One region of the Sphingomonas sp. UYAg733 genome, then DNA from elsewhere that is predicted to be linked to it. Evidence: predicted binding sites of a transcription regulator. Region 1 holds the regulator's gene; each other region holds the start of a gene.

Region 1 (7,872 bases):
GGCATGGTAACGCTGCCAATCGGTCTCGCGCGAGCGCTCCGCCGACCAGCGCGTCCGCGCGACCACAATTGCATCGCGGCGCGCGGCCCAATTGGCGGCAACCACCGGACGACGCTGGCGCGACGATTGATAGAGATTGCGGCCGCGCTCGTAATAGCGCGCGGCATAATCCTGGCGTGGCCCATAAGAGCTATAAGGAAGGATCCCGCCGCCGGCGGCATAGACGACAGCAAGCTGACCATCGTCATAGCCATAGCCTTCATCGCCATCGCGCACGAAATAGGGCGAATCGGCGCCCGGGCGGTAATAATAATAGCGGTATCCGTCATCGATCGGCTCGGCAAAAGCGATCGAATCGTCATAGCCCTGCCAAGCCCAAGGCTCGACCTCGTCATAGTCGAAGCCGTAATCGGGCGGCGCGTCGCCGAGCGCGTCGGCAAAGCCCCAGGCATCGTCGGCATAGGCATAGGATTGGCCCGGGTCGGCCAGCTGCACCGCCCTTATCGGACGTGCCGCAGGAAGTGCCGCCACCGCCGCAGCGGGCCGGATAGCCGTTGCCGCGCCGGCCGCGAGCGGCAGCGTCGCCGGCAGTTCGGGCAATTGATAGGCAGCCTTGTCCCTGTCGGTCGCGGCCTCGGGATTGCATCCGGCAAGCATCAGCGACGCCGCAATGGCGATCGCGGCACTGGCCCGGCGAAGGCTCGGGTGTATTCGCTTGGTCATGGCATCCAACTCCTGGTGCGCCCCAAAGCGTGGAACATGGCGCAATGTTCCTGAACCCGGCGTGGCACGGTCGTTCATCGAGGGTCGGTGCTGCCGGGCTTGCATTTGTTCGCCTTGCTCTTGTTTAGCATGGTGGACGCGGGCGCGGCCTGCCGGGTACATCACCGCCTGTGAACCCACCCGCTCTTCTTCCTCTCGCCGAGGCCCAGTCGCGGCTTTTCGCGCTCGCGCCCCGCGTTTCGAGTGAAACCGTAACGCTGCGCGCCGCCGCCAATCGCTGGGCGGCGGCCGACATCGTCGCTTTGCGGACTCAGCCCGCCGCCGATCTTTCGGCGATGGACGGTTATGCGATTCGCTACGCCGACCTGCCCGGCCCTTTCACCCTGATCGGCGAAAGTGCCGCCGGCCGGCCGTTCGCCGGGGCTGTCGGCGCGAAAGAAACCGCTCGCATCTTCACCGGTGCGGCGATGCCCGAGGGCGCGGATACGGTGATGATCCAGGAGGAAGTCGCGCACGACGGGAATATCGTGACACTGGCCGGCGAAGGTCCGCGCCGGCTCGGCGGCAATACACGCGGCAAAGGGCTCGACTTCGCAACTGGCGACATCCTCGTGGCGCGTGGCGAACGCCTCACACCGGCGCGCATCGCGGTTGCCGCGACCGGTGGGCATGGCGCACTTCACGTAAGCCGATCGATCCGCGTTGCGATCGTTGCGACCGGCGACGAATTGACCGCGCCCGGTGCGGCGATCGGTAGCGCGGGCCTTCCCGAATCCAATGGCGTGATGCTCGCCGCGATGCTCGACGACTTGCCGGTCGAGGTGGTCGATTTCGGCATCCTGCCCGACCGTCTCGACGTGATGACCGCGGCCCTGGCGCGCGTCGATGCGGATATCCTCGTCACCACCGGCGGCGCGTCGGTCGGCGATCATGATCTCGTTCGCCCCGCACTCGAGGCCGCGGGGGGCATTATCGATTTCTGGCGTGTCGCGCTGCGCCCGGGCAAGCCGATGATGGCGGGGCGGCTCCGCGAAGCGATCGTGCTCGGCCTCCCCGGCAACCCGGTTTCCGCCTTCGTCACCGCAACGCTGTTCCTGCGCCCATTGATCGCCGCAATGGCCGGCGCGGCCGATCCGCTGCCGCGCACGACGCCGGCGATGCTCGGCGAAGCGCTCGCCGCCAATGACCATCGTCACGATTATCTGCGCGCGGAAACCCGTGATGGCCGGGTTTTCGCCTCGACGATCCAGGACTCGTCGATGCTCCGCACACTCTCGCGCGCCGACTGCCTGATCCTCCGCGCGCCCCATGCGCCCGCCGCCGCGACGGGCGAAATCGTCGATACTCTGCGCATCGCTTGACAAGCACGAGGAACATTGCGAAAACGTTCCCAGTCTGTTCCGACGGAGGAATTCGGATGTTAACGCGCAAACAGCATGAGCTGATCTGCTTCATCAGTGATCGTCTCGCCGAAACCGGCGTGTCGCCTTCGTTCGAGGAAATGAAGGAGGCACTTGATCTCAAGTCGAAATCGGGCGTGCACCGCCTGATCAGCGCGCTCGAGGAACGCCAGTTCATTCGCCGCCTGCCCAATCGCGCCCGCGCATTGGAAGTGTTGAAAGTGCCGGAACGCGGCGATGTCGCGCGCAAGACGCCTGCTTCACCGGCCAATATCCGGGTCCTGCCCGAACCCGCCAACGACGTGATCGAGATCCCATTGCACGGCCGCATCGCCGCCGGTGTGCCGATCGAGGCGTTCGAGGGCAGTTCGATGCTCGCTGTTCCCGCTGCATTGCTCGGTGGCGGCGAACATTATGCGCTCGAAGTGTCGGGCGACTCGATGGTCGAGGCTGGCATCCTCGACGGCGACTATGCGCTGATCCGCCGCGCCGATACGGCGCGCGACGGAGAAATCGTCGTCGCCTTGATCGACGATAGCGAGGCGACGCTCAAATATTTCCGCCGCGAAGGGGCGATGGTCCGGCTCGACCCGGCGAACCGGGCTTATGACGCGCAGCGTTATTCCCCGGCGCAGGTCCGCGTTCAGGGTAAGCTCGCCGGCCTTTTGCGCCGTTACGATTAATTTCAGTGCCGGGCGTCCGCCACGGGTGGCGGTCACCCGGCTGGTAGACGGTGGCGACACTGCCGCTGGAAAGCGTGATCGCGACGCCGCCGGTCTGTGCCAGGGTCGGCCGGTCGAGCTTCAGCCAGCGCGGTGTACAAGCCATAGGCAGGCGCCGATCGCTGATCACGATGTCCGCCCCTTTGCACGCCGCGATCAGCTCGCCAGCCGGCACCAGATAGGCGCTGCGCGTGGCGAGGATGCGCCAGGTCCGGCCGCCGATACGCCGCTCGGTCAGGCACAGATCGCGATTGCACCGCGCGTCGGGCTGATCTGACAGCAATAGCGGTTCGCCGTCGACCCCGCTATTTTCGGTGAGCATGTCTGACGTATAATCACCGACCCGGTCACGCAGCAAAGCCAGCCCGCCATTTGTCGTACGGATCGCGACGTGACGCCCGTCGCCGGTGATCAGCAGATCGGGTGCCGGCGTCATCAACGCCCACAGGATTCCGGCCGCAAGCGGAACCAGCCCGAGCCGCCGCCATCTCGTGCGCCACAAGGCAATCCATAATCCACCCAGCACCATCAACGCATAGGAGCCCGCAGGCATGGCTGGTAGTGCCGCGACCGACCCGGGCAGTCCGGCGGTCGTCCGCGCCAGCCATAACAACAGGTTGAGCGAATGGTCGGTAAGCCACCATAAGGGTGCGCCGAGGCTGGCGGTATCGAGCAACAGCGCCAGCGCTTCCAACGGCATCACGACGAACGTGGTCCAGGGAATCGCGACGATATTGGCCAGTGCGCCGTAAAAACCGGCCTTGTGAAAGTGGAACAACGCGATCGGCATCAGTGAAAATTCCACCGCGAGCCCGGTCAGGATCAGCGATCCGAGCCCCCTGCCGACCCTGGCGATCCAGCGCTCGCCGCGCGGCGCGAACCAGGATTTCACGCGCGGATGTTCGTGCAGCGCGACGATCGCGGTGATCGCGGCGAAGGATAGCTGGAAGCTCGGCCCGGCAAGCGCTTCGGGCCAGAGCAACACCACGACCACCGCACCGGCCGCGACCAGCCGCAAGGTCATCGCCTCGCGTCCCATCGCTAGCGCGGCGAGCACGAGTAGGGCCGCGACGCAGGAGCGGATCGTCGGCACCTGCGATCCGGTGAGCAGGGTGTAGCCAATCGCCGCCGCGGCACCGGCTGCCGCGGCGATCAGCGGCAAGCGGAAACGAAGGGCAAGCCAGGGGCTCAGCGCCAACAGCCTGAGGACCACCAGCATTGTCGCCGCCACAACCGCTGTGATGTGCAGTCCGCTGACCGACAATAGATGCGCAAGGCCGGAACGGCGCATCGCCTCCGCATCTTCCTCGGCGATCGCGCCCTGGTCGCCGGTCGCGAGTGCGCTGGCGATCCCGCCCGCGCTGCCATCGACGTGGCTCTGGATATGGCGCGAGAGCCGATCGCGCAGGCCCGCGCCCGGCGCGTCGCCCGCTGCGATCACCGCAATCGGCGCGAAGCCACGTCCCGTGCCGCCGATCCCGTCGAACCAGGCAACGCGGGCATAATCATAGGCCCCCGGCACCGCGGGTTGGGGCGGTGGCATCAACCGCGCTTTCAACCGGATCGTCGCGCCGCGCGTGAGCGCCGCGGGTACATCGTCCTCGGCCAGGTTTACGCGCACATGCTCCGGCAGCCTGGTCGGTTTTCGATCCGTCGGCTGATCGATCACCCGGATTGGCGCCAGCCGCAGCCGGACCAGTTCGCGCGCCGCCAGCGGTTCGATCGTCTCGACCCGTGCCTCGAACGCGACGATCGCTGGCCGCGTAAGCACGATCCCGGCGGCATCGCTCGCGCGCCACCACACCAGTGCGAGACCGAGCGCCATGGCCAGCGCACCGACGCCGACCGCCCTGCCCGCCCTGCCGCCGCATCCAACCGCAAGCGCCAGAAACGCCACCGCGCTCGCCACCAGTAATGCGGCGCGCCATGCCAGAGGATCGGGCAGTATCAGCCACGCCGTCACGCCAGCACCGACCGCTACCGGAAACCATAATATCAGCTGGTCGCGCTCAGCTTCGAGCCAGCGTTCTAGCGCATCGCGAATGACGGACACACGCCATCCCTGACCGATTTGAAGCGGCCAAGGTCGCGTGCTAGGGGCGTGGGCGGCTGAACTGGCCATCTGATCCAAGTCTGAAAGGATGCGCGCTTGAGCGCAATTGCTGATGCCACCACCCCGGGTATATCGGGGGGCATTTCGACGACAAAACCGGTCGTTACCCGTTTTGCACCGTCGCCGACCGGTTTCCTGCATATCGGCGGGGCGCGCACCGCATTGTTCAACTGGTTGTTTGCCAAGGCGAATGGCGGCAAATTCCTGCTGCGCATCGAAGATACCGATCGCGCGCGTTCGACTCAGCCGGCGATCGATGCGATTCTCGATTCGATGACCTGGCTTGACCTGAATTGGAACGGCGATGCTATTTTCCAGTTCGAGCGCGCGCCGCGCCATGCCGAGGTCGCGTATCAACTGCTCGCCTCGGGCCATGCCTATAAATGCTATGCCACCGCCGAAGAGCTGACCGCGCTGCGCGAAAGCCAAAGGGCCGCGAAGCTGCCGATGCGTTACGATGGCCGCTGGCGTGATCGCGATGCGAGCGAAGCGCCCGAAGGCACCCCCTTCGTGGTGCGGATCAAGGCCCCGAAGGATGGTGCAACGACGATCGACGACCAGGTCCAGGGCCCGGTCACCGTGCAAAATGCCGAACTCGACGATTTCGTCCTGCTCCGCTCCGACGGCACGCCGACTTACATGCTCGCGGTGGTGGTCGATGATCACGACATGGGCGTGACGCATGTCATTCGCGGCGACGATCATCTCAACAACGCGTTCCGTCAGTTGAGCGTGATCCGCGGAATGGGCTGGCCCGAACCAATCTACGCCCATGTGCCGATGATCCACGGATCGGACGGCGGTAAGCTGTCCAAGCGGCATGGCGCGGTCGGGGTCGATTCGTACCGTGACGAGCTCGGCATCCTGCCCGAGGCGCTGAACAATTATCTGCTTCGGCTCGGCTGGGGCCATGGTGACGACGAGATCATCAGCCGCGAACAGGCGGTCGAATGGTTCAGCCTTGCTGGCGTCGGAAAATCACCATCGCGGTTTGATTTGAAGAAGCTGGAGAACCTAAATGGTCATTACATCCGGCTCGCCGATGATGCGCGGCTGGCCGATATGGTGGCCGGCCGGCTCGACTTCGAACCCGACGCACGACAGCGCGATCTTTTGCGGCGCAGCATGGCAGCGCTGAAGCCGCGCGCCGCCAATCTGATCGAGCTGACCAGCGGTACCGCCTTCCTGTTTAATACCCGTCCCCTTGAAATCGACGCCGCGGCCGCCGACCTGCTGACCGCCGATGGGCGCAGAATTCTCGCACTTGCACATAGCAAGCTTGACGCGCTCGACGGCTGGGATACGGAGAAACTTGAAGACGCGGTTCGGCAGATTGCCGAGGAGGCGGGGACGAAACTGGGTCAGGTCGCGCAACCGTTACGCGCGGCATTGACCGGCAAGAAAACCTCGCCCGGGATTTTCGAAGTGCTCGATTTGCTCGGGCGTGACGAGAGCCTCGGTCGGATCGCCGATCAGATGGCCGCCTGACTCGTCTCGAGGGTTGGGCCGCAGAGAAAAAGGACGTAATCGATGAGCGACACCGCAAAGCTGAGCGTCGGCGGCAAAGATCTGGATTTTGCCGTGATGCCGGGCACCGTCGGCCCCGACGTCATCGATATCCGCAAGCTCTATGCCCAGACCGGCAAATTCACCTACGATCCCGGCTTCACCTCGACCGCAAGCTGCGATTCGGCGATCACCTATATCGATGGTGACGAGGGCATCCTGCTCCATCGCGGCTATACGATCGGCGAATTGTCCAAGCAGTCGAGCTTCATGGAAGTATCGTATCTGCTGCTCAACGGCGAACTGCCGACCAAGGCCGAACTGGACAATTTCAGCTACACCATCAGCCGTCACACCATGCTGCATGAGCAGCTCGCGACTTTTTATCGCGGTTTCCGCCGCGACGCGCATCCGATGGCGATCATGTGCGGCGTGGTCGGCGCGCTGTCCGCTTTCTATCATGACTCCGCCGACATCACCGATCCGCGCCAGCGGATGATCGCCAGCCACCGGCTGATCGCGAAAATGCCGACGATCGCCGCGATGGCGTATAAATATTCGGTCGGGCAGCCCTTCCTCTATCCCGACAACTCCTTGTCCTACACCGGCAATTTCCTGCGCATGACGTTCGGCGTTCCAGCCGAGGAATATGTCGTCAACCCGGTGGTCGAGCGCGCGCTCGATCGCATCTTCATCCTTCATGCCGATCATGAGCAGAACGCCTCGACCTCGACGGTGCGTCTCGCCGGTTCATCGGGCGCCAATCCCTTCGCGTGCATCGCGGCCGGCATCGCCTGTCTATGGGGTCCGGCACATGGAGGCGCCAACGAAGCCGCGCTCAACATGCTGCGCGAAATCGGCACGGTCGATCGGATTCCGGAATATATCGCCCGCGCCAAGGACAAGAACGATCCGTTCCGCCTGATGGGGTTCGGCCACCGCGTGTACAAGAACTACGATCCGCGCGCGACGGTGATGCAGGAAACCGTGCGTGAAGTGCTTGGCGAACTCGGCGTCACCGACCCGGTGTTCGACGTCGCGCTGAAGCTTGAGGAAATGGCGCTCAACGATCCGTATTTCATCGAGAAGAAGCTGTTCCCCAACGTCGATTTCTATTCCGGCGTGATCCTCTCGGCGATCGGTTTCCCGACGACGATGTTCACCGCCCTGTTCGCGCTCGCCCGCACCGTCGGCTGGGTCGCGCAGTGGAACGAGATGATCGCCGATCCAGAGCAGAAGATCGGCCGCCCGCGCCAGCTCTACACTGGCCCGGCGCAACGCGATTACGTCGCGGTCGAGAAGCGTTTATGAAACATGCCCTGCTGCTCGCCGGTATCGTCGTGGCGCTGATGGGCCTGTTCTTCTGCGCGCAGGGCAGCGGCATGATCATGTGGCCTTCGTCGAGCTT
Region 2 (7,872 bases), on a different contig from region 1:
CCTTGAGAAAACCCGCGACGACTGCAAGCGGATCCTGATCCTCCTGCCACACCCGCACATCAGCCGCGGTGCCGAGCGATTCGCGGATCGACGGTTCCTCGAAGAATGGCGTGACGATGCACGGATCGCCCTCGACCGGGATCACCACTGCGGTCAGCCGCTCGCTGCGCCCCCAGCGCACGCCGGTGAAATAGATCAGGCTCGATCCCGATTCGATCAGCACCGCGCCGATGCCGTTCGCCTTCATCAAGGCCTGGGCGCGGGCGATGCGCGTGTTGCGCTCGGCCGCTTCGATCGGCCGGGTGGCGCCGGTCATGTCGGACAGAGCCGATAAATCGGGCTCGGCAGCGCGTAGGATGGCGGGCACGCCAAGCAGCGGAAGCGCCGTCGCGCCGGCCAGCAGACCGCGCCGATCGATCGAAAATGGCTGCTGAATCATCATCGTCCTTCGCTTATCCGACGCCGCTCAAGCGATACGGTCCTTGACCGCGTCGCCGCAATACCCTTCCCTATCGGCAATCGTTTCTCGGAGAGGTTCATGGCCAAGCGCCTTACATGGTATATCTTGATCGGGCTGGTGCTGGGCCTGGTGGTCGGCTGGGCGCTCAACGCCTGGATCGACGATGGCACCCCCGCCGCAGCGGCGGAACTCAAGAACATCGCTTATTATCTCTCGATCGTCACCACGCTGTTCCTGCGCCTGATAAAGATGATCATCGCGCCGTTGGTCTTTGCAACACTGGTCGTCGGTATCGCCCATATGGGCGACACTGGCGCGCTTGGCCGGGTCGGGCTGCGATCGGTCGCCTGGTTCCTGTGCGCCAGCTTGTTGTCGCTGACGCTCGGCCTGATCCTCGTCCATATCTTCCAGCCCGGCGTCGGGCTGAACTTTGCGATTCCGGCCGCGACCGCAGCAACCGGGATCGATCAAAGCGCGTTCGACCTCGCCAAGTTCGTCGCTCATGTCGTGCCAGCTTCCGGTATCGAGGCGATGGCCGATAACGAGATCCTGCAAATCGTCATCTTCTCGCTATTCATCGGCGTCGCGATCACCGCGATCGGCGAGAAGGCGGCACCGCTGGTGAAGGGCGTCGAGGCGCTTGCGGCCGTTATGCTGCAGGTGACAAATTACGTCATGCGCTTCGCACCGTTCGCGGTGTTCGCAGCGGTGGCCAGCACATTGGCGGAACGCGGGCCGGGCGTGATCGGCGACCTCGCCTATTTCATGGGCACTTTCTACATCGGGCTGTTCACGCTGTGGGCGTTGCTGATCGGCATCGGCTTCCTGTTCATCGGCAGGCGCACTGGCCTGCTCGTGCGCTATATCCGGGAGCCGCTGCTGCTCGCCTTTTCCACGGCCTCGTCGGAGGCCGCTTATCCCCGCACGCTGGAGGCACTCGACCGGTTCGGCGTCCCGCCCAAGATCGCCAGTTTCGTATTGCCGCTGGGGTATTCGTTCAACCTTGACGGCTCGATGATCTACATGACCTTCGCGTCGCTGTTCATCGCCCAGGCGTACGGCATAGACCTCAGCCTGGGGCAGCAGATCACCATGTTGCTGGTACTGATGGTCACGTCGAAAGGCATTGCCGGCGTGCCGCGTGCCAGCCTGGTGGTGATCGCCGCAACCTTGCCGATGTTCAAGATTCCGGAGGCCGGCCTGTTGCTGATCCTCGCGGTCGATCACTTTCTCGATATGGGGCGGTCGGCGACCAATGTGATCGGCAATGCCGTCGCGGCCAGCGTCGTGGCGAAATGGGAGGGCGATCTCGAGCCGCGCGAGCCGGCCGAGATCGAACCACCCCATGCGCCGTCCAAGGGCCTGATCGGTTAGCGCCTATTCGGGCCGGACGGCTGCGCGCCCTAGATGCCGATCGCCGCAGCCCCGCTTCGGCGATCAGGCATAGGCGTATGGGCCGCCCTTTTCGAGTGCGACCTGATAGGCCGGGCGGGTGTGGACCTTGTCGAGCCAGGCGATCGTGGCCGGACGTGAGGCGTCGAGCCCGGCGCGGCTGCGCGCGGCTTCGAGCGGGAAGCTCATCATGATGTCCGCCGCAGTCATCTCATCACCGGCGAACCAGGAACGGCTGGCGAGTTCGGCTTCGACATAGTCGAGATGGACGTCGATCATCGGCTGGATGCGTTTCATAGCCTTTTTGCCGAATAGCGGGATACGGGCGAGCACCAGCTTGAGCAGGAGCGGCGGCATCATCGAGCCCTCGGCATAATGCAGGAAATGGCGGTAGCGCAGCACCGAATCGCGATGCGCCGGCGGGCCGAGTTTTCCATCGGCCTTTTCGACCAGGTATTCGACGATCGCGCCGGTTTCGGCGATGGTCACGCCAGCCTCTGTATCCTCAATGACCGGCGACTTGCCGAGCGGGTGGACGCGCTTGAGCTCGGGCGGCGCGAGCATGGTCGTCTTGTTCCGCTCGTAACGCTTGATCTCATAGGGCAGGCCGAGTTCCTCAAGCATCCACAGCACGCGTTGGGAGCGCGAGTTTTCGAGATGATGGACAATGATGGTCATGGCAGTCCTCTCCTGCTTTGCCGGCACGCTAGCGGCTTGGCAGGCGATGTCGAGCGGATCAGGTCTTCGGGTGAAGCCATCATCCGAAAATGCCATAAACGCGAAAGGCCCGCCATAACAGGCGGGCCTTCCCATGTGTTTGCGACGCGCGGGACGCCGACTTGAAACTGGCGTGACCGTGACACCATCCCCCTCCCCGTCGGGAGAGGAAGAAATCACATCTCCTCGCCGTCATCCTCTGGTTCGGGGCCGGCCATCATTTCCTCGGCGACCTTGTCGGTGCGCGTGCGGATCGCCTTTTCGAGGCGGTCGCACATTTCCGGATTTTCCTTGAGGAAGGTCTTCGAATTCTCGCGACCCTGACCGATGCGGACGCTGTCATAAGAGAACCAGGCACCCGATTTCTCGACCAGTCCGGCCTTGACGCCGAGATCGAGAATTTCGCCGATCTTGGACACGCCCTGGCCGTACATGATGTCGAATTCGACCTGCTTGAACGGCGGTGCGACCTTGTTCTTGACGACCTTCACTCGCGTGGTGTTGCCGATGATCTCGTCGCGATCCTTGATCTGCCCGATGCGGCGGATATCGAGCCGGACGCTGGCGTAGAATTTCAGTGCGTTGCCGCCAGTCGTCGTCTCCGGGTTGCCGTACATCACGCCGATCTTCATGCGCAGCTGGTTGATGAAGATCACCATGCAGCGCGAACGGCTGATCGATCCGGTCAACTTGCGCAACGATTGCGACATCAGGCGAGCCTGAAGGCCGACATGGCTGTCGCCCATTTCGCCCTCGATCTCGGCGCGCGGTACCAGAGCGGCAACCGAATCGATCACCAGCACGTCGATCGCATTGGAGCGGACCAGCGTATCGACGATCTCGAGCGCCTGTTCACCGGTGTCAGGCTGCGATACGATCAGTTCGTCGATGTTGACGCCCAGTTTCTTGGCATAGACCGGATCAAGCGCGTGTTCGGCATCGACAAACGCCGCGGTACCACCGCCCTTCTGCGCTTCGGCGATGACGTGCAGCGCGAGCGTGGTCTTGCCCGAGCTTTCCGGGCCGTAAATCTCGATCACCCGGCCACGCGGCAGACCGCCGACGCCGAGCGCGATATCGAGCCCGAGCGAGCCGGTCGAGATCACCTCGACTTGCATCGTCTCCTTCGAGCCGAGCCGCATTGCCGAACCCTTGCCGAACGCGCGATCGATCTGCGCGAGCGCCGCGTCGAGCGCCTTTTGGCGCTCGGTCGACGCCTTATCGGCATTCTTATCTGGGGAAACTGCCATTTTGCTGTCGATGACCTTCAAGTTCGCCGCCATTGGAGCCTCCGCCGCTAGACCTATACCGCCACGCATTCAATGCGTGATGAGGTCTTGTATCGCGTTTGTTCTTATAGAACAAGAGCGGAACATAAAAATTGTTGGACCGGTTATGGAAGTACCCCCGATCAAGACGCAGTATTCGCGGCGCACGACGCACAGGAAGATTAGTTCAGTGCTTCCAGTGCCTTGGCGACTCCATCCATGGTGAATGGCTTGGCCAATCTGGGACGCTCACGATGCTCCTCGACGATCGCGTCGCCGGTTCCGCCACTTGCGAAAACGAACGGAACACCGATCCGCGTCAGCGCATCGGCGACCGGAAAACTCTTTTCCCCACTGCGCAGATTCACATCGAGAATCGCCGCGTCGATCCCGCCCGCCTCGATCAACGCCAGCGCATCGGCGACATTGTCCACGCTGCCGGCCAATTGCTTGCCCAGCACGTCGAGGAAATCCTCGAGCATCATGGCGATAAGGGGCTCGTCCTCGACAATGAGGATATGCTGCGGTGAGCTCATGCCGCGGCTTTAGCCGCAGGCCGATCGCCGCGCCAAGTCATTTCGCCGCCAGAACGCTACGAGCGGCTTCGGCAAGCTGTTGCACCGAAAAGGGCTTGGCGAGGAACTGGACATTGTCGAGGTCGATCGACTTGCGCAGCGTCTCCTCGGCATAACCCGACATGAACAGGATCGGCAGGTCGGGATAACGCTCCCGGGCGTGGCGCACCATGGTCGGACCGTCCATCAGCGGCATCATCACGTCGGAAATGAGCAGGTCCGGCTTCTCGCTGCGGGCAAGCACTTCCAGCGCGGCCTCACCATGTTCTGCGGTCAGCACGGTATAACCTTGACGGGTCAGCGCGCGCTCTGCGACCGCGCGGACCATGTCCTCATCCTCGACCAGCAGGATCGTGCCGGTACCCCATAGATCGAGCGGCTTGTCTTTCGGCATGGCCCGTGCCGCCGCGGGGGGGGGGGCTTCGACGACCCCGCTTGCGGTGTGGACCGGCAGATAGATGGTGAAGACCGCGCCGGGCCCACCCTTGTTGTTGTCGGCGAAGATATAACCGCCCGATTGCTTGACGATGCCATAGACGGTCGAGAGACCGAGCCCAGTCCCCTTGCCCACTTCCTTGGTGGTGAAGAAGGGTTCAAAGATCTTGGGCAGGATATCGGCCGGGATACCACTGCCCGTATCGGCAATCTCCAGCGCGATATAATCGGCGATCGGCAGGATGTCGGAACCCATCTTGCGCACATCGGCGATGGAAACCGATTTGGTCAGGATCGACAATGTACCCCCGCCGCGCGGATCGCGCGCGAGCATCGCGTCGCGCGCGTTGACCGCGAGGTTGACCACGACCTGTTCGAGCTGACCGGGATCGGCGCGCACCGGCCCCAGATTGCGGCCATGCTTTACGGTCAGTGCGACCGTCTCGCCCAGCAGACGCTTGAGCAGGTTCGACACTTCGGAAATAACGTCGGGCAGTTGCAGCACCTGCGGTCGTAGTGTCTGCTGACGCGAGAAAGCGAGCAACTGGCGGGTCAGGCTGGCGGCGCGGTTCGAATTCGCCCTGATCTGCTGGATGTCGTCATAATCGCTGTCGCCAGGCGTATGGCGCATCAGCATCAGGTCGCAATGCCCGATGATCGCGGTCAGGATGTTGTTGAAATCATGCGCAACGCCGCCGGCAAGCTGGCCCACCGCCTGCATCTTGGTCGCCTGCGCGACCTCGCGCTTGAGCCGGGTTTCCTCACCATTATCTTTCAGGCTGAGGAGTACGGCGGCATCGCCCAGCCCGCGCGCGCCGGCGATCGACAGCGCGACCGGTTCGTCGGGATGATCCTTCAGCCGCACCGCAAGATCGGTCGAATGCGTCGCGCCATTGGCGAACCGCCGGATCGCGTCGGCGACCACCCCCTTATCTTCGCGCACCAGCAAGTCGCCGGGGTAAAGTGGCGGCGTCGCGGCGTCGACCTGCGCGGCACGCGCGAACGCGTCGTTCATCTGGATGAAGCGGCCATCGCGATCGACCAGCGCCATGCCGAACGGCATCAGGCTGACCAGGCTACGCACATGCGCCGAGGCGCTACCACCGATCGCCGGCGTGTCGCCGCCGACCTCCTCATCGAGCAACGCGACGAGCATCGGCGCGTCTTCGCCTTCGAGAAAGGGTATCTGCAGCACGCGCAGGGGCACCCCGGTCAGGCCTTCGCGTTCGAAGCGTACTTGGCCATGGCTGTCGGTGATCAGGAAGCGAGCGAAATCGCGCCCGGCGATCGCTCCTTCCTCATGCCCCATCGCGCGCGCGCGGAACACGCGGTTGGCCGACCGGATGCGCCCGTCAGGGCCGATCAGTGCGGTCATGATACCCGCAGCAGCGAGCCGGTCGCCGGTGGTGCCGCCGATCATCCCCTCGACCGAAGTGGCGAGGTCGAGCCCCTCGGCACCACGGAAGCGCCACACCAGCAGATCCTCGTCGCGGCCGGCGCGCTCGACTTCCGCCGCGAGTGGGGTGCCGCGCGATAAAAGGCGGTCGACCCTGGCCGTGCCGTCGCGCCATGCGGCGCGGCCGGCGGTGCTCAGGCGGTCGACGCCGGCATCGTCGATCGGCAGGCCAGGCGGCGTCGGAAAACCGGCAAACAGCGTTTCGTAGCGGTCGTTGGCACACACCAGTCGCCCCGCGCGGTCGGTGATCGCAACGGCATCGGCGCTGCTTGCCGCAAGCGTGCGCGCGACGGTCCAGTCGGCCTCGACCTCTCCCGTGCGGCTTTGCGGGAACAGGCGTCGTGCCGCGACAAGGCAACCGACGATGACCAAGGCGGTGGCCAGGAAGGCGCCGGCGATCGGCAAGTTGCCGATCAGCCCCAGGATAATCAGCGCCGCGGCGACGCCGCAACCACCGGCGATCAGAGCGGCGCTACGCGCTGGACTGAGCGAAGTGGTTGGAAGGGCGGGGAGGATGGCCATTGCCCGCCCCTCTTTGGCCGCGCTCGGTGTGTCGTCAAGCGGTTACCAGATCCGAACGCGCTGTTCCGGTGCCAGATAGAGTTTCTCGCCCGCTTTCGGCTCGAACGCGCCGTACCAGGGATCGAGATTGCGCACGATCCAGGCGCGCTGCTGTGACGGCGCGTGGGGGTCGGTCTTGAGACGCTGGATCATGTCCGCCTCCCGGTAGCTGCGCCGCCACACCTGCGCCCAGCCGAGATAGAAACGCTGATCGCCGGTGAAGCCGTCGATCACCGGTGCTGGTTTGCCGCCGAGCGACGCGTGATAGGCATCGAACGATGCGCTCAGACCGGCCAGATCGGCGGTGTTCTCACCAAGCGTCAGCGTGCCGTTGACCTTGCGGCCGGGCAGCGGTTCATAAGCGTCATATTGCGCGACAAGATTGCCGGTCAGCTTCTTGAAGCTCGCCACATCGGCGGGCGTCCACCAGTCGGTGAGCCGACCCTTCAAATCATATTTGGCGCCCTGATCGTCGAAATGATGGCTCATTTCATGGCCGATCACCGCACCGATGCCGCCATAGTTGATCGCAGGGTCGGCATCGGGATCGAAAAAGGGCGGCTGCAGGATCGCCGCGGGGAAGGTGATCGCGACCAAAGTCGAATTGGCCTGTGCATTGACCGTCATCGGTGCGAGGCCCCATTCCCAGCGATAGATCGGCTTGCCCAGCTTCTCGACATTATACTGATGCGCCCATTGATTGGCGCGCAGCGTGTTGCCGAACGCGTCGCCGGCGGCGATGCGCAGCGCCGAATAGTCGCGCCACTTGTCGGGATAGCCGATGCGAGGGGTGAACGCGGCGAGCTTGGCGTGCGCCTTGACCTTGGTTTCGGGCGCCATCCAATCGAGCTTGTCGATCCGCGCGTTCATCGCGGTGATGATGTTCTTGACCAGCGCATCCGCCGCCGCCTTGGTCTCGGGCGGGAAATATTTCGCGACATAAAGCTTGCTGACGTCGTCAGTGAGAACGCCGCTGGTATAGTCGACGCCGCGTTTCCAGCGTGTCTG
Region 3 (7,872 bases), on a different contig from region 1:
CGCGCATGAGCGACTGTCGCTGGAACGCGAGCGAATTGGCCCGGTCAATCTCGTCGCCGAAAGCGAGCTGGCCGAACTGGAAGCCGCGAGCATCGGCAACAGCGCCGAGCGCGACGAGCTCGGCCAGGCGGTCAACCGGCTGCGCGGGTCGATCGGCACGCTCAATCGCGAAGGGCGGCAACGGCTGCTCGCCGCATTCGAGGCGGTCAACGGGCATTTCCGCCGCCTGTTCACCACGCTGTTCAACGGCGGCAGCGCGCATCTCGAGTTGATCGATTCGGACGATCCGCTCGAAGCGGGCCTCGAGATCATGGCGCAACCGCCGGGCAAGAAACTCCAGTCGCTGACCTTGCTGTCGGGCGGCGAGCAAGCGCTTACTGCGGTCGCGCTGATCTTCGGTCTGTTCCTGACCAATCCGGCGCCGATCTGCGTGCTTGATGAGGTCGATGCGCCGCTCGACGACGCCAATATCGAGCGGTTCTGCGACCTGCTCGATGCGATGACGCGCGAGACCGCGACGCGTTACCTGATCGTCACGCACAACGCCGTGACGATGAGCCGGATGCACCGGTTGTTCGGCGTGACGATGATCGAGCAGGGCGTGAGCCGGCTAGTCTCGGTCGATCTTGGTGGCGCGGAGAACCTGCTCGCGGCGGAGTAGAGTGCGCGTTGAACGCGGGCCCGCGCGATGTCCCATATCTCCTCGATCGCAGATCCTGCCCAATGCCTCAAGCTTATGTTAAGTATATGATATAGATACATTATATAAAGAACTGCCGAAGTGACAGCCTGAGATACGAGACGCTCCCGGTGTCCCATATCTCCCAGCGCTCGTCGGCTCGCCCGGGTTGATTCAACCATGGCATGGAATCTGGTCTAGCATCTCCTGCCGGAGCCATACCGGCCCGCTCTTTCTTATTGTCGGAACAGGGCCCGCGTCAGCGCCGCCGGCTATCGACATAACTCCACGCCGTCAGCCCGATGCCGATCAGCGCCGGTAGCATCACCGCCGGAAAGTCGCGCGGGAATGCGGACGGCGAGCAGATCCCCACCGCGATTTCCCACAAATGGAACAGCGCATGGCCCGAATACCATATCGTCGCCATCGCCCAGAGCAGTACACGCAGTTTGGGGCGGAAGGCGCCCACCATATAGGCACCGCCGGTCATCACGAAGACCATGCCGATATCGCGGATGAAATGCTGGTTGAACGCGCCGGTCGAGGTCACCCCCGGCACCGCGAAATACCAGTCGAGCGGGACGGCGAGCATGAACACGCCATTCGCTGCCATGGCCAGTCCAAGGAGCGTCGCAATGACGATGCAGGTGGTTCTCATGGCTCGGATTGTCCTTTGATGATGGGTCAATGGGGCAATCCGGACTGCCCCTCGGCCGCCAACGCCAGTGCGACATGCTTCAGCTTGTCGGGATTGCGCATGATATAGATCCCGGCGATCCGGCCATTCTCGATCGCCAGCGCGGTGGTCTGCAATATCTCGCCGCGCTCGCTGCTGACATAACCGGGCAGGCCGTCGATCCACACCGGGCGGAGCATCACCATCCCGTTTTCGCCGAACTTGCGATACAGGCCGGCGAACAGGCGCAGCATGCGATCGATGCCGATGATCGGATTGCGGAAGGCGAGAACGCGGCCGCCGCCATCGGCATGCAGCACGACATTGTCCGCGAGCAGCGCCTGCAGCGCCTTGGTGTCGCCGCTGCGCGACGCGGTGAAGAACGCCTCGGCGATGCGATCCGCCTCGTGCTGTTCGACCGGGAAGCGCGGACGCGCGTCATGGACATGCTTGCGCGCCCGCACCGCGAGCTGGCGCACCGCACCCGCGTCGCGATCGAGCGTCGTCGCGACTTCGTTCAACGTGACCCCGAACACGTCGTGGAGCAGAAACGCCGCCCGCTCCAGCGGCGACAGGCGTTCGAGCGCCAACATCAATGTTAGGGTCAGGTCATCGGCTGGCTCGTCGTCCTCGACCGGGTCGAACAGCGGCTCGGGCAGCCATTCGCCGACATAGGTTTCGCGTCGCACGCGTGCCGATTTCATCACATCGAGGCACAATCGCGTGACGATGCGCGAGAGAAAGGCGGCCGGATGATCGACCGCGCCATCGACCCGGCGCCAGCGCAGCCACGCGTCCTGCACCACATCCTCGGCTTCGCTGACCGAGCCGAGCATACGATAGGCTAGGCGCAGCAGCCGCGGCCGCTGCGCCTCGAACAATTCGGTCGCGTCCTCACGAGGCGGCACGTGTCTCGTCCATCGGATGGATCGCGCGAAGGCCGATCTGCAGCCGGTTCCACAGATTGATCGCACCGATCGCCAGAGTCAGCTGCACTCGCTCCTCCTCGCTGAACTGGTCGCACAACAGGTCATAATCCGCATCCGGCGCTCCGGTCTCCGCGACCTTTGTCAGCGCCTCCGTCCAGCCCAGTGCCGCCCGTTCGCGATCATTATACAAGGGCGATTCGCGCCACGCATTGAGCATATAAAGCCGCATCTCGCTCTCACCATGCGCGCGCGCGTCGGTCGCGTGCATGTGCAGGCAATAGGCGCAACCATTGATCTGCGACGCGCGCATCTTGACCAGCTCCTTCAGGCCGTGCTCCAGCCCGTTCGCCGCCAGGCTCGCCTCCAGCGCGATCATCGCTTTCATGCCCTCGGGCACTGCCTTGAACGGATTGTTGATCCTTGGCGTCATCGTCACTCTCCGGGGTGCACCATGCACCGTCGTAAACAAGACGAGGTGGAGGATGGCGATTGTGACATGGCAACGATAAAATTCGCTTTGCCGGTAATGTCGGCGAATTCAGCGCCGCTGGCCGCCGGCGCGGAACAGTTGTGACAACGGGTGGTTCTAGCACCGTAACAATAAGGAGTTTCGATCATGCCAGAAGTCCGCAGCGACGAACACGTCGTCGTCGAACGCAGCAGCATCAATGTCGCGAACATCATCCTAGCCATTGCCGTCCTGCTGGTCGCCCTCGGCGCGCTCAAATATTTCGGCGTCTCCCCTATCTAACGCCCGGGTTCGGCGACGACCCAGCCAAAGTCGTCGCCGACCGGATTTGACTCCGCCCGTCTACCTTGATCGCCGTCGCCTTTCGCCGCGCGAGCGACAATTATATTTGAACACAATCAATGTGTTGCGTTTTGCGCAAAAGAACATATGTTGAACATATGGCGCAACTCGACGTTCAGAAAAAACTCGGAATCCTCGCCGACGCGGCCAAATACGACGCGTCCTGTGCCTCGTCCGGCACGGTCAAGCGCAGCTCACGCGACGGCAAGGGGCTTGGTTCGACCGATGGTGGAATGGGCATCTGCCATGCCTATGCGCCCGATGGCCGCTGCATCTCGTTGCTCAAGATCCTGCTGACCAACAGCTGCATCTTCGACTGCCATTATTGCATTAACCGCAAAAGCAGCAATGTGCGCCGCGCGCGCTTCACCGCGCAGGAAGTGGTGCAACTCACCCTCGCCTTTTACCGGCGCAATTATATCGAGGGGCTGTTTCTTTCCTCCGGAATCATCCGCTCCTCCAATTATACGATGGAGCAGATCGTCGAGGTCGCGCGGAGCTTGCGCGAAGATCACCATTTTCGCGGTTATATTCATCTCAAGACGATCCCCGACGCCGACTCCGAGCTGGTGCACCAGGCCGGGCTCCATGCCGATCGCGTTTCGATCAATGTCGAATTGCCGACCGCGAGCGGTCTCAAACGGCTCGCGCCGGAAAAATCCGAGATGCGCATCGAGAGTGCGATGACCGAAATGAAGTCGGCGATCATCGATACCGCCGATGCGAGCCGAAAATACCGCTCCGCGCCAAAATTCGCGCCGGCCGGGCAATCGACGCAGATGATCGTCGGCGCTGACGCGGCGACCGATGGCGACATCGTGCGCAAGGCGTCCACATTGTACGATCGCTTCGGGCTCAGGCGGGTCTATTATTCGGCCTTCTCGCCGATCCCCGATGCCAGCGCGATCCTGCCGCTGCAGCGACCGCCATTGATGCGCGAACATCGTTTGTATCAGTCGGATTGGCTGATGCGTTTTTACGGCTATGCGCCGGACGAGGTCGTCGCGGCGACCGATGCGGAGACCGGCATGCTGCCCCTCGACATCGACCCGAAGCTTGCCTGGGCGCTCAAATTCCGCGGCTCGTTCCCGGTCGACGTCAACCGCGCGCCGCGTGAAATGCTGCTGCGCGTGCCGGGACTCGGGGTGAAGGCGGTCAATTCGATCCTTACCGCACGGCGCTGGCGGCGGCTTCGGCTCGAGGATATCGGCCGGCTGACCGTATCGATCACCAGGATGCGCCCGTTCCTGATCGCCGAAGACTGGAGCCCCGGCGCGCTGACCGATCAGGCCGGCCTGAAAGCGGTGATTGCACCCAAGGCAAAACAGATGGAGTTGTTCGGCTGATCGCGCCATGATGCCGGAAAATAAGGAGAGGCATATGAAGCACATCCTGCCGTTCGCCGCACTTGCGATCATCGCGGCCCCGGCCATGGCCAGGACCGTCACCGTCGCGCCGGGGGCCGATGCGCAGTCGCGGCTGCAGGGCGCGCTGATCGAGGCGGCGCCGGGCGACGTGATCGAGATCGGCGCGGGACGCTTCGACCTGACCGACGGCCTGTCGCTCGATGTCGACAAGGTGACGGTGCGCGGCGCCGGCCCGGACAAGACGATCCTCAGCTTCAAGGGGCAATTGGGCGCGGGCGAGGGCTTGCTCGTCACCTCCGACGATGTCGTGCTGCGCGACTTCGCGGTGGAGGATTCGAAGGGCGACGGGATCAAATCCAAGGGCGCCGACCGCATCGTCTACAAGAATGTCCGCGTCGAATGGACCGGGGGGCCGAAGGAAACCAACGGCGCTTACGGCGTCTATCCGGTCGAAAGCACGGATGTGCTGATCGACGGCGCGATCGTGAAAGGCGCGTCCGATGCCGGCATCTATGTCGGCCAGTCGAAACAGATCATCGTGCGCAACTCGCGCGCCGAGGGCAATGTCGCCGGGATCGAGATCGAGAACAGCCGCAACGCCGATGTCTATGGCAACACCGCGACGCACAATACCGGCGGGATCCTGGTGTTCGACCTGCCCAATCTGCCGGTGATGGGCGGACGCGATATTCGCGTCTTCAAGAACATGGTGGTCGACAACGACACGCCCAATTTCGCACCCAAGGGCAATATCGTCGCCAGCGTGCGCACCGGCACCGGCGTGCTGGTGATGGCCAATGAGAATGTCCATGTGTTCGACAACGACCTGTCGGGCAACGCGACCTCCAACGTGATGATCGTCAGCTATCGCAATGCCTTTACCGACCCGCGCTATAATCCGCTGCCGCGCAAGATCGCGGTCGGCGGCAATCGTCATGGCAAGGCCGGCTTCGCACCGCAACTGCCGGGTGGCGATCAGCTGGCGGCGGCGTTCGGCGGAGCGATCCCCCCGATCCTGTGGGACGGCACCGGCGACACGGCGAGCCTGGCGGTGACCGACAAGGTGACGGTGCTCGGCATGGGTCTCGCGCTCGCGGCACCGATGGAGACGGCCAAGCCGGCGCCGATCGACCTGTCCAAGGGCGTGGCGGGCGCGCAACCCGCCAAGGTCGTACTGCCCGAAGCGATGGAGGCGGCCGCGCGGTGAGGCTCGCCCAGCGCATCGCTGCGACCGTGTCCGCCTGTGCCGCGCTGGTCATCCTGGGCGCGGCGGTAGCGGGCGCGCGCGGCGTGAACGATGCTGCGATCATCGGCGACGGTTATCCGGCGACTTTGTCGGAATTCGATCTCTTCACCGATACAGCGACCCGCACGCCCGCCGCCCGCGTGACCCCCTATACGCTCAACACGCCGCTCTTCTCCGACTATGCCGAGAAGCAGCGATATCTCTATGTCCCGGGCGGCAAGGCCGCGGCCTACGATCCGGACAAGGTCATCGACCTGCCGGTCGGGTCCGCGCTTGTGAAGACGTTCGGATACCAACAGGCGGGCAAGTTCAAGGCGCTGGAGACCCGGCTATTGTTGCATCGCGCGGGCGGCTGGGTCGCGATCCCCTATGTGTGGAACGCCGATGGCACCGACGCGGTACTCAAGCGCGCCGGCACGCGCATTCCGGTGACCTTCACCGATCCGTCGGGACTAAGCCGCACGATCAGCTATTCGGTGCCCAACCAGAACCAGTGCAAGGATTGCCACGCATCGTCGGGCGCGATCACCCCAATCGGACCGAAGATCCGCAACCTCAACGACGGCAAACAGCTTCAGGCTTTGCTCAAGGCCGGCATGATCGACCGGCTGCCCGCCGATGCGCCACGCCTGGCGCGCTGGGACGATGACGCCGCACCGCTCGCCGATCGCGCCGCCGCCTATCTCGAGACCAATTGCGCGCATTGCCACAACCCCAATGGCGCGGCGTCAAATTCGGGACTCTATCTCGACTGGAAACAGGCCGACGCCAATGCGCGGGGCATCCTCAAACGCCCGGTCGCGGCGGGGCGCGGTAGCGGCAGCCGCGATTTCGATGTGGATCCGGGGCATCCCGAACGCTCGATCCTGATTTTCCGCATGGAGAGCACCGACCCCGGCATCGCCATGCCAGAACTGGGCCGCGCGACCGTCCATGCCGAGGCGATCGCGTTGCTCACGCGCTGGATCACCGATATGCCGGCGGACGGCGCGCCGGTCGATACTGGGGTGAAAGCGATTCGCAATTGAAACAAGCGGCGGCGCGGTCGGTTATCCTGCACGAACCGACAGGAGATTTTCATGGCCGACGCCCGCATCTTCGCCGACCTCAAGGCCGACCACGATCGCCACCGCAAACTGCTCGCGCAAATCGGCGAGACGTCGGGTGCAAGCGAGAAACGCGAGACCCTGTTCGAGGCGTTCCGCGTCGAGGTTTCGGCGCACGCCGCCGCCGAGGAGGAATCGCTCTACGCGACCATGCTCGCCAATCCCGAATTGCGCGATGATGCGCGCCATTCGGTGTCCGAACATAAGGAGATCGGCGATTTTCTTGGCGAACTGGCAGAGATCGACATGGCGACGGGCGCCTGGCTGACCAAGTTCAGGGAAATGCGCCACCGCTACGAACACCATATCGACGAGGAAGAGGAAGAGATGTTCCCCGCCGCCGCCAAGGAGCTGAGCAGCGCTGAGGAAGCGCGGCTCGCCAAAATATTCGAGACGCGCAAGCCGAAGGAACTCGAACGTGCCGAGGCGACTCCGCCGGGCAGCGACGAACGCGATTAGGCAATCGCGGGTCGCAGTCCCTGGCTGTCACTCACCCGTATCCAGCGCGGTATCGCGACGGTCACCGCGATCAATAGGAAAGGCGTGAGGAACTCGCGGTGACGCTCGCCGAATTCGAACCACATGCCGAACAGCATAAGCTGTGCGACGCACGCCACCAGCAGCGCAGTCAACCCCGCGATCGCCGGATCGCGCCGCAGGCGAAGCGCGGCGGCGCCGCCCGCCAGGGTCAACAGATGCACGCCATGCGAGACCGGCAACAGCAGCGCGCCGATCGCGGCGGAGATCGGCGGATTCATCGCAGCGAGGCGCACCACGCCGAATTCGCCGATCGCCGCGGCGCGCAGCAACTTGGCGATGGTGATCCGCACGAAACCAACCGGGTGCTGAACGATCCATTCCCTGGCCAGCCCCGCCGCCGCCTTGCCGAAGGCGATTTCGGGCATGCCGCGCAGCTGTTCGGGTGGCGGCAGCCAATTGCCCGTCGCATCGGCATTGTTACCGATCCACAGGCTGTACCCGGCCGAACTGGTCAACGGCACAAAGGCGCCGAGCACGATCAGATTGCGAATCCACCAGGGCAGCATGACCGCTACCGC
Region 4 (7,872 bases), on a different contig from region 1:
GGTAAGACAAGCCGCATATCGAATTCCTTTGATTATTGGGCTTGGTGACGCACGTCGGCGATCACTGCATCCTCCATTCGAATGGGGCGCTCGCAGCTCAAAAACCCATCGACGCGACGCCGGCGTCGGCCTAGACCGCCGCCATGACAACATCACTCTACGACCTCACCGTGCCCGTCTTCGGCCGCGCACTTGATGCCCTTTCGGGCGTGCTCATCAAGGGCGAGGCTTTCGCCGTCGAAAAGGGCTTCGATCCGGCGGTGCTGCTCGGCTCGCGCCTCGCGCCCGACATGGCGACACTCACCGCTCAGGTGCAGCGCGTCACCGATTCGATCAAGGGCGTGGCGACTCGCGTCGGCGGGGTCGAAAATGTCGTGTTCGAGGACAATGAAACCAGCTTCGCCGAACTCCAGGCGCGCATCGCCAAGGCAAAGGCGCTGCTCGCGACCGTCCCGCGCGACTCGCTCGACGGCAAGGAGGAGGCGGAGGTCTCGTTCCAGACGCCGGGCCGTACCCTCACCTTCACCGGCCGCAGCTATGTCCTGACCTTCGCGCTGCCCAACATCTATTTCCACATCACCATGGCCTACGCGATCCTGCGCCATAACGGCGTGCCGGTGGGCAAGCTGGATTATCTCGGGGCAGCCTAACCCCTTGCTTGGAAATGAGGCGGCCGCAAATGCCGCCTCGTCTCCCCCACCCTAAAAAAAGATTTCGGGAATTGTCGAATCCGCCCGATCGCGAACGACCAGTGGCACTGACGGCGCTAACCAAAGGAGCCCTATCATGCGCTACGCCTGCCTGATCTATTATCACCCCCAGACCCTGTTCGGCGGCAGTCCCGAGGCTGATGCGGCACTTGCCGAATGCTCGACCTACGATGTCGTGCTGCGCGAAAGCGGCCATTTCGTCATGGGCGAGGCGCTGGTCTTCCCGGAAGAGGCGATGACTCTGCAGGTCCGTGACGGCAAGATGTCGACGATCGACGGACCGTTCATGGAAACCAAGGAGATATTGGGCGGCATCGTCGTGATCGAAGCGCCCGACCTGAACGAGGCGGTACGCGTTGCCAGCGGTCACCCGCTGGCCAGGATCGGCTCGATCGAGGTTCGGCCGGTGGTCGATTATAGCCAGCCCCGACCAATGCTTTGAGCCTGGCACGCTGAGCCCGGGATCATGACCGCCGACGCACGCGCCGCCGTCGAGACAGCTTATCGCACCGAAAAGCGGCGCGTGCTGGCGACCCTGATCCGCCTGCTCGGCGGCTTCGACGCGGCGGAGGAAGCCTTGCACGAGGCCTTTGCCGCCGCGGCGGACCGCTGGCCGCGTGAAGGCGTGCCGACGAACCCCTATTCCTGGCTCGTCTCCACCGGGCGTTTCAAGACGATCGATCGCTGGCGTCGACAGGCGCGGCTGTCGGACGTCCTGCCAGACCTCGTCGCCCTGACCGAGCCGAATACGGAGCCGGCCGAGGAAATGGTCATGCCCGACACCATCCAGGACGACGAACTGCGGCTGATCTTCATCTGCTGCCATCCCGCGCTTGCGCCCGATGCACGCATCGCGCTGACCCTGCGCGAGGTCGGCGGCCTGACTACCGAGGAGATCGCGCGCGCCTATCTTACCCCCACCCCGACCATCGCGCAGCGCATCGTGCGCGCCAAGGCGAAGATCCGCGACAACGCGATCCCCTATGAAGTGCCGGCGCCCGCCGATCTGCCGGCCCGGCTCGATAGCGCACTGCGCGCCCTCTATCTGATCTTCAACGAAGGCTATGCGGCGACCGACGGCCCGAGCCTGACCCGCCCCGACCTGTCATCGGAGGCGATTCGCCTCGCCCGGCTGGTCGTCGAGCTGATAGCCGACCCGGAGGCTTTAGGCCTGCTCGCGCTGATGCTGCTACACGACGCGCGGCGCGCCACCCGGGTCGATGCCGCTGGCGACCTGATCCTGCTCGAGGATCAGGACCGGTCCTTGTGGAATCGTGGCAGCATTGCCGAGGCGCAGTTGCTGATCGAGCGCGGCACGGCTTCGCGTCGCATCGACCCCTATCTTCTCCAGGCCGCGATCGCCTCGATCCATGCCGACGCCCCGAGCAGCGCACAGACAGACTGGCCGCAGATCGTCGCGCTCTACGACGTGCTGCACCGCCTCGATCCATCGCCGGTGGTCGCACTCAACCGCGCCGTTGCGCTCGGCATGCGCGACGGTCCCGAGGTCGGCCTGGCCGCAGTCGAGACGATCCTCGCGCAGGGCGCGCTGGACACCTATCACCTCGCCCATGCCGCACGCGCCGACATGCAGCGCAGGCTCGGCCGCACCGCGGCGGCACGGACTTCCTACTGGACTGCGCTCCACCTCACCCGCCAGCCCGCCGAGCGCCGATTCCTACAGTCGCGCCTGGACCAGATCGACGCTGGACGCGCCGTCTGACCGACCTAAATCTGGACAGATGACCACCAAGCGCAGCTTCCCGCCCATCACCGATCCAGCCACCCGCCTGCTCATACTCGGCAGCCTGCCCGGTGATCGGTCACTCGCAGAGGCGCGTTATTATGCGCATCCGCAGAACCAGTTCTGGTGGCTGATGTCGGCGGTGATCGCTCGCGATCTCGTCCCGTTAAACTATGACGGGCGCCTCGCCACGCTGCGCGATGCGCATATCGGCCTGTGGGATGTCGTAGCCAGCGCGCGGCGCGAAGGCAGCAGCGACGCGGCGATCCAGGACCATGTCGCCAACGACCTGACCGCGCTGATCCGCACCCTGCCCGAGCTCCGCGCAATCGGCTTCAACGGCGCCACCGCCTATCGCCACGGCGTGGCGCAGATCGGCGACACCGCGCCGTACATCGCTCGGATCGCCCTGCCCTCGAGCAGCCCGCTGCACACCGTCGGGCTGGCCGCGAAACTTCCCGCATGGCAGGCATTGCAGGCTTATTTGATCGCCCAGTAAGCCCCACCACCCTTCTCCCCTCCCTTTATGGAGGGGCCGGGGGAGGGTGCGATCGCGAAGCGCATCGCTCGACGCGAAGCGTCGAACGGGGCATCGAGCCCCACCCGCCGCTAAGCCCTCCCTCCCACAAAGGAATATCGGGTCGATGCCAACCGCCGATCACACCCCGGCAAACGGATCCCGGCTCGTTGCATAGTGCGCCATCGCCATCGTCGTCAGCTGCGCATTGACGCGAATACAGCTGGTGAACGTGCTCGCGTCGGTAACCAGCACATTGCTCACCCCATGCAACCGGCATTCGAGATCGACCACCCCCTTTTCGGGATCAGCGTTACGAGCATTGCCGCCATGCGGGTGCGAACTCGACAGCACGACATCGTCCGCCGCCTGAATCGCCTCATCGAAGAAAGCCTCGACATCATCGTCAGGCCGCAACGTCTGTCCCCGCGCCAGCCCGGGATAGACCTCGATCGCGCCGGCCGCGAAATGCACCCGCACCAGCGTGGACAGTGCCCGCCGCAGCAGCGGCAATTCGACATCCTCGCGAAACTTGAGGTGCAGCTTGCCCCCCTTCATGCTGCCCTGCCGGTCGACCGGAAATAGGACGCCGGCCGAGGCCAGCCGGCCATATTGGCGCATCCGCCCGGCATGGGTGTCGAACCAGCCCGGCATCAGCGTCGACATGCTCATCGGCGGCTGGAAATGCGATTCGAGCAGGAAGTCGCCGCGATCGACATAAGTCGCCATCTGGTCCTCGTCCCAGGATCGCATGTCCCCGGCTATGCCCGTGCCTTCGGGTATCAGCGCGACCACCGGACAGGCGATGTTGAGCGAAATACCGGTACCGCTATTCCCCACATCACTCGCCGCGAGAAGCCGGCTCGACGCCATCGCCCCCGCCGCGACCACCACGCCGGTGGTGGCGCGCACGAACCGCGTGCCGCCGTCGGCCAATTTGATTTCGACCCCGTCGGCGACGCGCTTGTCGCCTGTCAGGCCGGGCCGCCAACGGATCCGGCCGACCGTCGTGTCCGCCAGGATAGTCGCTCCGGCGCGCCGCGCATCGAGCAGATAGGACTGCGCCATCCCCTGTTTGCGGCCATAGGGGCAGCCGGTGTTGCAATAACCACAATAGGCGCACGCAGCCCCAATGCTGCGCGGGCCATAATTCTTGCTGAACCAGGTCGCGACCGCCCCCGCATCGATCGGATCGTCGCTCGATGCGGCGTGTGCCGCCCAGCCGCGCAGCAAATGCGTGCCGTTGTTGCGCCCGCTTTGCGGATCGACCGGCTCGATCCCCAGCCGCGTCTCGACCGCCTCATAGGCTTTGACGAAGCGCGCTTCGTCTACCGGTCCGCCCAGCGCGGCCCAACTCGCGAACACGTCGCGCGCCGCCGGATGGGTCAGGCCGTCCTGCTTCACCCGCAGGCAGATGCCGTTGTTGATCGCGGTCGACCCGCCGACACAGCGTCCCTGGAACAGCACCACGTCATTGTCGCGGCTGGTCTGCACGCCGCCATCGACGAACAACCGCGCGGTCATCTTGCGCTCCTCATGGGTCATCGCACTCGACGGGAAATGCGCGCCCGCCTCGATGATCAACACGTCATGGCCCTGCGCGGCGAGGTTCGCCGCCGCCACCGCCCCGCCCGCGCCCGACCCAATCACGATCACGCCCGCGGAGTCGGGCACCTGATCCATGCCGAGAATATCGCCATCGCCCAGCTCGCGGCCAAGAAACGGCACGATCGGCACCTCGCCCGGCGCGCGCACGCGATGCCCGGGCAGCGTGAAACCGATTGACGCCAGCACCACATTGTCGCGATTATCGTCTTCGCTGACGCCGTCCCAATGACCGTAATAACCGGCATAGATAATGCCCCTGGTCCGCGCGAGATCCTGCATCAGATTGTTACGCGACATATGCAGCCGTTTCTCCACCCGTCGCGCGCGCCACGCCGGTCCGAACAGCAGGAAGAACGGCCCACCCATCACCAGGCAGATCAGATAGAGCGACAACCCGATCTGCTTCGGCTTGCCGCCCACAACCATGCCGAACTGATGCTGGATATTGGCGACGACCTGCGGTGAGGATATCTTCATATCGACACCGTGGAACAGCGCCTCGGTCATCGCCTTCAGGATCGCCGCCTGAACGAAATTGAACGGTTTATGCATAGGGCGCCCCCGCCTGTCTGGCGGACAAGGCTCATCCCCCGCCACGACCCTAGCGCCGATGACGAAACGCGGCCAGCGCTACACGCACCGGATTGGAGCAATTGCTATCCGATCAAGCTGCGGCCGCCGGCCACGATCGTCTCGGGCGTGCCAATTGCTCTATGGGAAATTCACGCTGCCTGTCGTGCTCGCCACATGACCGCAAGGCTCAATCCTTGTGGAAAAACAGCTCCGAGATGCTTTCGGCGATTCGCGCCGGACGCAAAGTCTTGGCGTCGAGGCAGCACCAGCTCGACTGAACCTCGGCAAGCACTTCCTCGCCGCGCTTGATGATCGTCTGGTAGAAGGCGCGCGCGCCCTGCACCTTTTCGAGCAGCACGGTGGCGATCACTTCGTCATTCAGAAAGGTCGGCTTGCGATATGTGATTTCGTGCTTCAGCGCGACCCACAGATGCCCTGATACCGCCTCGGCCGGCGCGAAACGCTGCCAGTGGTTGACCACCGCGTCCTGTACCCATTTCAGGTAGGATGCGTTGTTCACATGACCCATAAAGTCGATGTCCGCCGGATCGATGCCGACGCTGTACTGGTGGGGAATCGCGGTGCTCACCTTTCTTATATAGGGCCGAAAGCGTGTCGTTGCGATTAATTTCGCCGCGCGTTCAGCGAATTATCCGACGCTACGGCATCCTGTTGCGTGCCCATATGTTCTGCTATTGTTCCGATTATGCCCAACGACTCGCTCATCCTGCCCCCGCGGCCGCTGCGTTGGCTGTTCCTCGATCTGAATAGCTAATTCGCCAGCGTGGAACAGCAGCTCGATCCGGCATTGCGCGGCAAGCCGGTGCTGGTCGCGCCGGTCGATAGCGATACCACCGTTGCGATCGCCGCCAGCGTCGAGGCGAAGCGCTATGGCATCACCACCGGCACGCCGGTCTGGGAAGCCAAACGATTGTGTCGCGACCTGATCATCACGCCCGCCCGACATGAGAAATATGTCGAGTTCCACGATGCGATCGTCGCGGAAGTCTGGAAGCATGTGCCCGTGACAAAGGTCTGTTCGATCGACGAAGTCGCTTGCCGCCTGCTCGACAATGAGAATAGCCGCGTCGACGCGATCGCACTTGCCCACCGCATCAAGGCGGGGATCCACGCCAATATCGGCGAGTGCATGACCAGTTCGGTCGGCATAGCGCCCAACCGCCTGCTCGCCAAGCTCGCCTCGGACATGCAGAAACCCGATGGGTTGGTCATCCTCGACGCCGAGACCCTACCCGAACGGCTCTACGATCTTGCTTTACGCGACATTTGCGGGATTGGCGCGAAGATGGAGAAACGGCTCGCACAGGACGGAGTCAACGACATCCGCCAGTTGTGCGAACGCCGCCCGCGCGATGCCGGCAACGCCTGGGGCGGCACCAATGGCGACCGGCTCTGGTATCTGCTGCACGGCGTCGACTTGCCCGAAAAAGCCACGCAGAGCCGCTCGATCGGCCACAGCCATGTCCTGTCGCCGAGCAAACGCGGTGCCGAGGCGGTACGGCTCACCGCGCGCCGCCTCGCACTCAAGGCGACGAGCCGCTTGCGCCGGAAATCCTATCGCAGCCGACTGCTGATCCTCCATGCGCGGTTCGAGGACGACAAATCGACCTGGCGCGCGAGCCGTAAACTCTCCTCGACTCAGGACAGCTTCGCCGTCCTCGCCGCGCTCGAGACGTTGTTTCCCCTGCTCTATGCGGCCGGCAAGGTGCGCCCCGGCGATTTTCAGATCCGCATGATCGGCGTGACCCTGGCCGAGATCGAGCCGGTTATCGGCGAGCAACAATCCTTGTTCGGCCTGCTTGACCCCAATGATCCGCTCGCCCGCGAGACTCGCACCTTGTCGCTCAGCCGCGCGATGGACCGCATCAATGAGAAATTCGGCCGCAACGCGGTCAGCCTCGGCCCGCAATCGGGCGGTCGCATCGACCGCGTCGGCACCAAGATCGCGTTTGGCCGCATCCCCGATCTCGACGAATTCCATGAATAACCAGTTGTTTGTTCAGCAAACATAAATGTCCATTTGCTGCAGCGCAAAAGGCTCGCTTCGGCCGGAAATCTGCGCTCTTGACGAACTCTTTCGCGTGCGCGAAGCGTCCCCTCGACATGATCAACCGCACCATCCCGCTCGTCGCCGTCGCGCTGCTCGCGCTGTCGGCTTGTAACAACAGCAAGTCACCGGAAGTGGTGACCAGCGTTTCATCCGATCCTCAAGCGGAAGCGATCGCCAACCGCGCGCCGGTCGAACTGCCGCCGGCGATGAAGGCGGAGGTCACTTTCCGCTGCAAGGACAACAGCCTGGCCTATGTCACCTTCTTCCAGGGCGACAAGCAGGCGATGCTGAAGTTGGAAAAGGCCGGTCCGACGATCGTGCTCAAGGCCGACGAAGCCGGTAAGCCACTGGTCGCCGAGGGTTACTCGCTGACCGGAAACCCGAAGAACATCACGCTAACCCAGCCGGGCAAGGGCACGCTCACCTGCCGCGCCTGAACGGTTACGCGTAAACGAAACAAGCGGCCGGTGGAGCGATCCACCGGCCTTTTTTGTGATGATTGGAAAACGCGATCATCGATGTCCGCTCAGAGCGACTTTGCAACGGCCCCGTCTTTTCCATCGGAAAGATGGTTATGCGGACATTTCTAATTGCAAAGGCCGTTCGGCGTGCCACCTTCTGCCAATGAAGATCGATCCACGTCTTTCTA

What was found. Region 1 encodes LexA, which represses DNA repair genes until DNA is damaged. Its sites were predicted from a motif close to GTTCCNCNCTTGTTCT; they were not measured.
Region 2: a site for LexA is predicted at 3,928-3,943, ahead of recA (recombinase RecA). Genes of this name have one in related genera too.
Region 3: a site for LexA is predicted at 3,176-3,191, ahead of ACVWZA_RS21275 (putative DNA modification/repair radical SAM protein). Genes of this name have one in related genera too.
Region 4: a site for LexA is predicted at 5,839-5,854, ahead of ACVWZA_RS10405 (Y-family DNA polymerase). Genes of this name have one in related genera too.

Annotation. Positions count from the first base shown of each region.
Region 1 covers NZ_JBSRZE010000003.1:28,033-35,904, forward strand. The annotation lists gene ACVWZA_RS07525 (hypothetical protein) at 1-723, opposite strand, end outside; gene ACVWZA_RS07530 (molybdopterin molybdotransferase MoeA) at 894-2,084, shown strand; gene lexA (transcriptional repressor LexA) at 2,141-2,806, shown strand; partial or broken gene ACVWZA_RS07540 (ComEC/Rec2 family competence protein) at 2,784-4,967, opposite strand; gene gltX (glutamate--tRNA ligase) at 5,004-6,446, shown strand; gene ACVWZA_RS07550 (citrate synthase) at 6,489-7,775, shown strand; gene ACVWZA_RS07555 (hypothetical protein) at 7,772-7,872, shown strand, end outside.
Region 2 covers NZ_JBSRZE010000002.1:251,101-258,972, forward strand. The annotation lists gene ACVWZA_RS06245 (M24 family metallopeptidase) at 1-442, opposite strand, end outside; gene ACVWZA_RS06250 (dicarboxylate/amino acid:cation symporter) at 539-1,834, shown strand; gene ACVWZA_RS06255 (glutathione S-transferase family protein) at 1,898-2,530, opposite strand; gene recA (recombinase RecA) at 2,746-3,852, opposite strand; gene ACVWZA_RS06265 (response regulator) at 4,020-4,373, opposite strand; gene ACVWZA_RS06270 (response regulator) at 4,411-6,825, opposite strand; gene ACVWZA_RS06275 (M13 family metallopeptidase) at 6,868-7,872, opposite strand, start outside.
Region 3 covers NZ_JBSRZE010000026.1:2,398-10,269, reverse strand. The annotation lists gene smc (chromosome segregation protein SMC) at 1-661, shown strand, start outside; gene ACVWZA_RS21295 (hypothetical protein) at 939-1,337, opposite strand; gene ACVWZA_RS21290 (sigma-70 family RNA polymerase sigma factor) at 1,364-2,263, opposite strand; gene ACVWZA_RS21285 (carboxymuconolactone decarboxylase family protein) at 2,250-2,714, opposite strand; gene ACVWZA_RS21280 (hypothetical protein) at 2,901-3,035, shown strand; gene ACVWZA_RS21275 (putative DNA modification/repair radical SAM protein) at 3,194-4,441, shown strand; gene ACVWZA_RS21270 (parallel beta-helix domain-containing protein) at 4,476-5,669, shown strand; gene ACVWZA_RS21265 (SO2930 family diheme c-type cytochrome) at 5,666-6,736, shown strand; gene ACVWZA_RS21260 (hemerythrin domain-containing protein) at 6,788-7,273, shown strand; gene ACVWZA_RS21255 (glycosyltransferase family 39 protein) at 7,270-7,872, opposite strand, start outside.
Region 4 covers NZ_JBSRZE010000004.1:270,487-278,358, forward strand. The annotation lists gene ACVWZA_RS10370 (hypothetical protein) at 1-17, opposite strand, end outside; gene ACVWZA_RS10375 (DUF1993 domain-containing protein) at 144-650, shown strand; gene ACVWZA_RS10380 (YciI family protein) at 787-1,152, shown strand; gene ACVWZA_RS10385 (RNA polymerase sigma factor) at 1,177-2,433, shown strand; gene ACVWZA_RS10390 (DNA-deoxyinosine glycosylase) at 2,453-2,953, shown strand; gene ACVWZA_RS10395 (FAD-dependent oxidoreductase) at 3,113-5,131, opposite strand; gene ACVWZA_RS10400 (acyl-CoA thioesterase) at 5,340-5,741, opposite strand; gene ACVWZA_RS10405 (Y-family DNA polymerase) at 5,937-7,160, shown strand; gene ACVWZA_RS10410 (hypothetical protein) at 7,277-7,660, shown strand.